2 regions of the Streptomyces sp. NPDC053541 genome follow, and region 1 is predicted to be linked to the other one. Evidence: riboswitches for the same ligand, from Rfam matches in the RefSeq annotation. Region 1 holds a riboswitch; the other holds the start of a gene.
The links. Region 1 has a riboswitch for glycine ahead of gcvT (glycine cleavage system aminomethyltransferase GcvT). Riboswitches for the same ligand answer to the same signal wherever they lie in the genome.

Region 1 (4,407 bases):
CTCTATGTCGTACGACTCGGCTCGGAGGTTCTTGAATCAGTTCAGCTTAAGGGGGAGGTCCGTCACACGGCGGCGCGCTGGTAGAAGGGGCGCACCTTCTCCAGCATCCAGTCGGCGACGGGGTCCTGGGCGACGTCGAGCAGGATCAGGTTGACCGGCCAGGCGACCTCGACCCGGCCGAGGGCGCGGCCCAGGGCGTCGAGCGGGGCGTTGCGGTCGGCCTCGGGGCCGGTGAGCCGGACGCCGACGAAGAGGGCGGGCTCGGTGCCCTCGACGCTGGCGAGGGCGCGGTGGGCGGTGGCGACCACGCCGGTGGCCTCGAACTCGGCGGAGGCGGCGGCCAGGAAGTCGACCGGGTCGTCCTGCCAGTCGGGCTCGAAGAGCCGCACCCGGCCGCCGGTGGCGGGCCCGTCGAGCGCGGTGCGCCCGACCCGGCACAGCTCGGCGACGGCGGGCGGGGGCAGCGGGACGCCGACGGTGCCGCCGGGGTTCACGGCGATGCCGAGCTGCGGGGGCAGGCCGCGGGCGAAGTCGCGGGCGGGGGCGACGGTGTACGACATGTGGGCGCCGGCGACGGCGAGGAACTCCTGCTCGGAGCTGAAGACGGGCACGTAGGCGGCGCCGTCGATCTCCATGGTGGGCAGGTCGAGGTCCCGGCTGTCGGGGCCGCCGCCGTTGGGCAGCGGCACCCAGACGGGGCTGCGGCCGAGCACCTCGACCAGGCGGCCGCCGGCGGAGGGGTTGCCGAGGGAGGCGGCCAGTACTTCCTCGAGCTCATTGCCCGGCCACGTCACGTCCACGGTTCTCGTCGTCCCCTTCCCCGGCACACGGTCGGATCAGAACCCTAATGGCGCCGTCGGCCCCGTGTGACCGGAAAGGGGTGCGGAGTGCGTCACGAAGGGTCCCGGAAGGAGATCCTCCGCAGGGCGTCGGCGGCGTCCCGGTCGAGCAGGGTGACCGAGGCGCAGCCGGGCGGCAGGGTGCCGGCCTCGGCGGTGCGGACCAGCCGGGCGACGGCGCGGCGGTGCCGGGCGAAGGCGTACGGGGACACGCCGCGGCCCCGGTCGCGCTGGCCGGCCCGGGCGGTCGCCGGGTCCACGTCGAGCAGGATCAGGTGCATCGCGGCGCCCCGGCGGCGGGCGGCGCGGCCCAGCCAGCCGCGCACCCAGGACTGGGTGCCGCAGTCGTGCACGACGAGGCCGGCGCCGGTGCGCAGGGCGCGGCGCAGGCCCGCGTAGTGGGCGAGGCGGGCGAGCGGGCGGTAGAGCGCGTAGGGCAGGAAGCGGGGCAGCCGGGCCTCCCAGCGCTCCCGGGTGTCCTGGGAGTCGACGGCGCGGCCCTCGGCGGCGCGGGCCATCAGGGTGGACTTGCCGGCGCCGGGCAGCCCGGAGACGACCACGACGTCTCCGGCGGCGTAGGTGAGCGCGCGGGGACTGCGGCCGTCCCGCTCGCGCAGGTCGCGCAGCAGCCGCGCGCGGCGCCGGGTGCGGGCCCGCTCGCGGGTGCGGGCCCGGGCGACCGCCCGCTGGGCCGGTATGCCGGCCTCCGCCGCCGTGGCCGAGGCCGTGGCGGGGACTCCGGTGCGCTGGATCGTCATCGCTTCTCCCCCTGTCGGGTCTCCCCCTGACGGGACTGCGGGACCCCTGCCCACAAAGTGTAAAGAGACGGTAATGAGGCACAAGCGATTTGCCGCGCGGATCGGGCGTGCAATGATGAGCGCGCCACGCGCTCGCCCGAGCGCGCACAACCGCATACCGGCCGCTCGAATCCGCGCGGGAGAGTCCCGGGGCACCTCGTGTCACCCGGGCGCCGAAGGAGCAAGCACCTCCCTTGAATCTCTCAGGCCCCGTACCGCGTGGATGAGGCAGATCTGAAAAGCGGGTCGCCCTGGCGCGTCCCCACCCAAGGTGCAAGCCGAAGCTCTCGGTGACGAGATGCCCTCGGTGAACCTCTCAGGTTCCATGACAGATGGGGAGGATCCGTCCTCACCGTCATGCACGTCGTGCCCCGCACGCCTGGGACCCGGGAGCCACCCCATGAGCACTGCCCCCCGTCTGACCGCCCTCGATGCCCTGCATCGTTCGCTGGGCGCGACCATGACCGACTTCGCCGGCTGGGACATGCCGCTGCGCTACGGCAGCGAGCGCGACGAGCACAACGCCGTGCGGACCCGGGCCGGTCTCTTCGACCTCTCCCACATGGGCGAGATCACCGTCACCGGCCCGCAGGCCGTGGACCTCCTGGACTACGCCCTGGTCGGCAACATCTCGACCGTGGGCAACGGGCGCGCCCGCTACACGATGATCTGCCAGGAGGACGGCGGCATCCTGGACGACCTGATCGTCTACCGCCTCGGCGAGACGGAGTACATGGTCGTCGCCAACGCCTCCAACGCCCAGGTCGTGCTCGACGCGCTGACCGAGCGCGCGGCCGGCTTCGACGCCGAGGTCCGCGACGACCGCGACGCGTACGCCCTGATCGCCGTCCAGGGCCCGGAGTCCCCCGGCATCCTCAAGCAGCTCACCGACGCCGACCTGGACGGCCTGAAGTACTACGCGGGCCTGCCGGGCACCGTGGCCGGCGTGGACGCGCTGATCGCCCGGACCGGCTACACCGGCGAGGACGGCTTCGAGCTGTTCCTGAAGCCGGCCGACGCCGAGGGCGTGTGGCAGGCGCTGACCGAGGCCGGCAAGGACGCCGGCCTGATCCCCTGCGGCCTGTCCTGCCGCGACACGCTGCGCCTGGAGGCGGGCATGCCGCTGTACGGGCACGAGCTGACCACCGCGCTCACCCCCTTCGACGCCGGTCTCGGCCGGGTCGTGAAGTTCGAGAAGACGACGAACGAGGGCCGCTTCGTGGGCCGCGAGGCGCTGGAGAAGGCCGCCGAGCGCGCCGAGAGCGCCCCGCCGCGCAAGCTGGTCGGCCTGGTCGCCGAGGGCCGCCGGGTGCCGCGCGCCGGCATGTCCGTGGTCGCGAACGGCGAGGTGATCGGCGAGGTCACCTCCGGCGCCCCGTCCCCGACCCTCGGCAAGCCGATCGCCATGGCGTACGTGGACGCGGCCTTCGCCGCGCCGGGCACCGAGGGCGTCGGCGTCGACATCCGGGGCACCCACGAGCCGTACGCGGTCGTGGCGCTGCCGTTCTACAAGCGCCAGAAGTGACCATGGGGGCGTCGGCCCCGCCGGCGCCCGGCGTGACCCCCGCGGTGCGCCCGACGTGACGCATTCGTCTCAGGACACGTCTCACCCCGCAAGACCCCCGTACATCCGCACTCCCCGCATCCAGGAGAATCAGGTCATGAGCAACCCCCAGCAGCTTCGCTACAGCAAGGAGCACGAGTGGCTGTCGGCCGTCGAGGACGGCGTCGCCACGGTCGGCATCACCGAGCACGCGGCCAACGCCCTGGGCGACGTCGTCTTCGTGCAGCTCCCGGAGGTCGGTGACACCGTCACCGCCGGCGAGTCCTGTGGTGAGCTGGAGTCGACCAAGTCCGTCAGCGACCTGTACGCCCCGGTGACCGGCGAGGTCGTCGCGGCCAACCAGGACGTCGTGGACGACCCGTCGCTGGTGAACTCCGCCCCGTTCGAGGGTGGCTGGCTGTTCAAGGTGCGCATCGAGGGCGAGCCGGACGACCTGCTCTCCGCCGACGAGTACACCGCCTTCACCGCCGGCTAACCGAGACCCCCTAGGGATCGATTCATGTCGCTTCTGAACACCCCTCTCCACGAGCTGGACCCGGACGTCGCCGCCGCCGTCGACGCCGAGCTCCGCCGCCAGCAGTCCACCCTCGAGATGATCGCCTCGGAGAACTTCGCTCCGGTCGCGGTCATGGAGGCCCAGGGCTCGGTCCTCACCAACAAGTACGCCGAGGGCTACCCGGGCCGCCGCTACTACGGCGGCTGCGAGCACGTCGACGTGGCCGAGCAGATCGCGATCGACCGGATCAAGGACCTGTTCGGCGCCGAGTACGCCAACGTGCAGCCGCACTCCGGCGCCTCCGCCAACCAGGCCGCGCTGTTCGCGATCGCCCAGCCCGGCGACACGATCCTCGGCCTCGACCTGGCGCACGGCGGCCACCTCACGCACGGCATGCGCCTGAACTTCTCGGGCAAGCAGTTCAACGTGGTCGCGTACCACGTGGACGAGAACGGCCTGGTCGACATGGCCGAGGTCGAGCGCCTCGCCAAGGAGCACCGCCCGAAGGTGATCATCGCCGGCTGGTCGGCGTACCCGCGCCAGCTGGACTTCGCGGAGTTCCGCCGGATCGCCGACGAGGTCGAGGCCTACCTGTGGGTCGACATGGCCCACTTCGCGGGCCTGGTCGCGGCCGGTCTGCACCCGAACCCGGTCGAGTACGCGGACGTGGTGACCTCCACCACGCACAAGACGCTCGGCGGCCCGCGCGGC
Region 2 (4,407 bases), on a different contig from region 1:
CGTGCCGGCCACCGGGAAGGACATCGTCGGCGCGTGGAAGCCGTAGTCGATCAGGCGCTTGGCGATGTCGTCCACGCTGACGCCGGTCGCCTTGGACAGCGGGCGCAGGTCGACGATGCACTCGTGGGCGACCAGACCGGCCGGGCCGGTGTAGAGCACCGGGTAGTGCGGCTCCAGGCGCTTGGCGATGTAGTTCGCGGCGAGCACGGCCACCTGGGTGGCGCGCTTGAGGCCCTCGCCGCCCATCAGGCGCACGTACGACCAGGAGATCGGCAGGATGCCGGCGGAGCCCCACGGGGCGGCCGAGATCGGGCCGACGCCGGTCTCCGGGCCCGCGGTGGGCTGCAGCGGGTGGTTCGGCAGGTACGGGGCGAGGTGCGCGCGCACCGCGACCGGGCCGACGCCGGGGCCGCCGCCGCCGTGCGGGATGCAGAAGGTCTTGTGCAGGTTGAGGTGCGAGACGTCGCCGCCGAAGTGGCCCGGCTTGGCGAGGCCGACCAGGGCGTTGAGGTTGGCGCCGTCGACGTAGACCTGGCCGCCGGCCTCGTGGACCTCGGCGCAGATGTCCGCGACGTGCTCCTCGAACACACCGTGCGTGGACGGGTAGGTGATCATCAGCACGGCGAGCTCGTCGCGGTGCTGCTCGATCTTGGCGCGCAGGTCGGCGACGTCGATCTCGCCGTCGTCGGCGGTCTTGACGACGACGACCTTCATGCCGGCCATGACCGCGGAGGCGGCGTTGGTGCCGTGCGCGGAGGACGGGATGAGGCAGACGGTGCGCTGGGTGTCGCCGTTGGCGCGGTGGTAGGCGCGGACCGCGAGCAGACCGGCCAGCTCGCCCTGGGAGCCGGCGTTCGGCTGGATCGACACCTTGTCGTAGCCGGTGACCTCCGCGAGGCGCTCCTCCAGCTCGGTGATGAGCGTGGCGTAGCCCTGGGCCTGCTCGATCGGGGCGAAGGGGTGGATCTGGCCGAACTCGGGCCAGGTCACCGGCTCCATCTCGGTGGTCGCGTTCAGCTTCATGGTGCAGGAGCCGAGCGGGATCATGCCGCGGTCGAGCGCGTAGTCGCGGTCGGCGAGCTTGCGCAGGTAGCGCAGCATCGCGGTCTCGGAGCGGTGCGCGTGGAAGACCGGGTGGGTCAGGTACGCGTCGGTGCGCAGCGCGTCGACCGGCAGCGCGTCCTCGGTGCTCGCGTCCAGGGCCTCGACGTCGGCTTCGACGCCGAAGGCGGCCCACACGGCGGCCAGGTTGGCGCGGGTGGTGGTCTCGTCGCAGGACATCGACACGTGGTCGGCGTCGACCCGGTAGAGGTTCACGCCACCCTCGCGGGCGGCGGCGACGACCTCGTCGGCCTTGCCCGGGACCCGGGCGGTGAGGGTGTCGAAGAAGGCGCCCTGGGTGAGCTCGACGCCCCCGGCGCGCAGACCGGCGGCGAGGATCGCCGCGTAGCGGTGGGTGCGGCGGGCGATGCCCTTGAGGCCCTCGGGGCCGTGGTAGACGGCGTACATGCCGGCCATCACGGCGAGCAGGACCTGCGCCGTACAGATGTTGCTGGTGGCCTTCTCGCGGCGGATGTGCTGCTCGCGGGTCTGCAGGGCCAGACGGTAGGCCTTGTTGCCGTCGGCGTCGACGGAGACGCCGACCAGGCGGCCGGGCAGGGAGCGGGCGTGCTTGTCCTGGACGGCCATGTAGCCGGCGTGCGGACCGCCGAAGCCCATCGGGACGCCGAAGCGCTGGGTGGTGCCGACGGCGATGTCGGCGCCGAGCGAGCCGGGCGAGGCGAGCAGGGTGAGCGCGAGCAGGTCGGCGGCGACGGTGACGATCGCGCCGAGCTCGTGGGCCTGGTCGATGACCGGCTTGATGTCGCGGATCGCACCGGAGGCGCCCGGGTACTGGAGCAGCACGCCGAAGACGCCGCGCTCGGCGATCTCGGCCGGGATGCCGGCGGACAGGTCGGCGACGACGACCTCGACGCCGGTGGGCTCGGCGCGGGTCTCGATGACGGCGATGGTCTGCGGCAGGGCGTCGGCGTCGACGAGGTAGACGCCGTTCTTGACCTTGCCGACGCGGCGGGACAGCGCCATGGCCTCGGCGGCGGCGGTGCCCTCGTCGAGCAGCGAGGCGCCGGAGGTGGGCAGACCGGTGAGGTCGGCGACCACGGTCTGGAAGTTGAGCAGCGCCTCCAGGCGGCCCTGCGAGATCTCCGGCTGGTACGGCGTGTAGGCCGTGTACCAGGCGGGGTTCTCCATCACGTTGCGCAGGATCACCGGCGGGGTGAAGGTGCCGTAGTAGCCCAGGCCGATCATCGGGGCGAGGACCTGGTTGCGGCCGGCGAGCTCGCGGAGCTCGGCGAGCACCTCGGCCTCGGTGCGGGCGGCCGGCAGGGCCAGCGCCTCGGCGTTCTTGATGACGTCCGGCACGGCGGCGGCCGTGAGCTCGTCGAGGGAGCCGTAACCGACCTGGGCGAGCATCTTGGCCCGCGCCTCGGCGTCGGGTCCGATGTGCCGCTGCTCGAAGGGAATGCCCTGCTCGAGCTCGGAGAGCGGGATGCGGTTGGCGGTCATGTACGGGGGCCTCCTGGTCGTCACGACCTGCGAGGGGCACCACGGCGCTGGTGCCCGGACGGCCTCCCCCTCTGTCATCTCAACCTGAGAGCTTCACCGGCCGTGCCTCGCGGCGGGCCGGCTTTCACCGTCGGTGAGGGCGGGAGCCGTCGACACCCGTCCTGCTTTCCAGAGTGACCTCGTCCGCGCGGTACAGGGGCCTGAGAGATTCCGGGGAGGATTTGCTCCTTCGGCGCCTCCGAGAGGTTTCCTCGGAGGACTCTCCCGCGCGGGGTCCACAGCCACAGCCAGCCTACCAGCGCCGTTCCCTCTCCCATCGCTCAAGTGGCCGACATCCCAGATGTGCACTTTCGTAGGGGTTGTAGAGCAGTTGCGACCAGTTGGAGGGACCGTGCAGACCGACATCGATCCGCGCAGCCTGATCGGCCGCAAGGCGTTCGACCGGAACGGACACAAGATCGGCACCGTGGATGAGGTGTACCTGGACGACGCGACGGGCGTCCCCGAATGGGCCGCCGTGCGCACCGGCCTCTTCAGCCGGGACGCGTTCGTCCCCCTGGAGCCCAGCGAGCTGTCCGGGGACGGCCTGCACGTCCCGTACGAGCGCGCGCTCATCAAGGACGCCCCCGACTTCGGCGTCGGCCGCCACCTCTCCCCCGAGCAGGAACTCCAGCTCTACCGCCACTACAGCCTCGCCCTCCCCCCGGCGCCCCAGGACCCCGGCCCCCGCGACTTCGGCCGCCTGGCGGGCCACGAGGACCCCTGAGGGGCCCTTCCCGCCCGCGGCCCTGGGCGCGCCGACTAGGCGACGGCGCCGGTCGCGCCGCCGGGTACGAGGGGCAGGGGGTCCGACGGGGTCAGGTCGGGGTCGTCCACGGCGAAGGTACGGACCCGGCCCGGCGCCGAGCCGGGCTCCTCGAAGCGGACCGTGACCCGGCCGAGTCCGCTGCCCTGCACCCAGCCGGCCCCGTGCACCGCGTGCCGCACGTCGTGCCCGGGCGACCAGCGCCGCTCGGCGGTCTCGGTGGCCGTCGGCGGCGCGGGCGGCACCGGCTCCTCCCCGGCCGGCACCCCGGTCGCCTCCCCGGCAGCGAGGTCCGGCGCCGGCGTCTCCGGCTGCCCGGCCCCGGTCCCGGCCCCGGCCCCGGTCCCGGCTTCCGCCTGCGCGAACAGGTCCTCCTGCGTGTAGTCGGCCAGGCCGCTCACTCCCACGCCCAGCAGCCGCACCCCGCCCGTGGTGTCCACCAGGTCCAGGAGCCGCCCGGCCGCCTCGCGCACCACCACGGGGTCGTCCGTCGGCCCGCGCAGCGTCTCGGAGCGGGTCAGCGTCGAGAAGTCGTAGCGCCGCACCTTCAGGACGATCGTCCGCCCCGAATGCCCGGAGCCCCGCAGCCGCGCCACGCAGCGCTCGGCGAGCCGCTCCACCTCCAGACGGATCCGCAGCCGGTCGTGCAGGTCGACGTCGAAGGTGTCCTCCACGGAGACCGACTTCGCGTCCCGCTCGGCCACCACCGGCCGGTCGTCGTGCCCCAGCGCCATCCGGTACAGCCCGGCCCCGTGCGAGCGCCCCAGGAGCCGTACGAGCTCGTCCTCGCCGGCCTCCACCACCTCCGCCACCGTGGTGATCCCGGCCCGCCTCAGGTGCTCCCCCGTCGCCGGGCCGACACCGGGGATGATCCGCACCGAGCGCGGCCCGAGCAGCTCCCGCTCCGTCCCGGGCTCTATCAGCACCAGACCGTCGGGCTTGGCCTCCTCGGAGGCGATCTTCGCGAGCATCTTCGAGCCGGCCAGGCCCACCGATCCGGTCAGCCCGGTCGTGGCCAGGATGTCCCGCCGCAGCCG

Region 2: another riboswitch for glycine. It lies ahead of gcvP (aminomethyl-transferring glycine dehydrogenase); the one in region 1 lies ahead of gcvT (glycine cleavage system aminomethyltransferase GcvT).

What each region holds. Positions count from the first base shown of each region.
Region 1 is NZ_JBITXM010000002.1:441,134-445,540, reverse strand. It holds gene ACIGW2_RS06075 (enhanced serine sensitivity protein SseB) at 63-800, opposite strand; gene ACIGW2_RS06070 (AAA family ATPase) at 893-1,597, opposite strand; glycine riboswitch at 1,764-1,864, shown strand; gene gcvT (glycine cleavage system aminomethyltransferase GcvT) at 2,037-3,161, shown strand; gene gcvH (glycine cleavage system protein GcvH) at 3,298-3,675, shown strand; gene glyA (serine hydroxymethyltransferase) at 3,700-4,407, shown strand, end outside.
Region 2 is NZ_JBITXM010000005.1:570,875-575,281, forward strand. It holds gene gcvP (aminomethyl-transferring glycine dehydrogenase) at 1-2,565, opposite strand, end outside; glycine riboswitch at 2,744-2,842, opposite strand; gene ACIGW2_RS16365 (PRC-barrel domain-containing protein) at 2,957-3,331, shown strand; gene ACIGW2_RS16370 (DNA polymerase IV) at 3,367-4,407, opposite strand, start outside.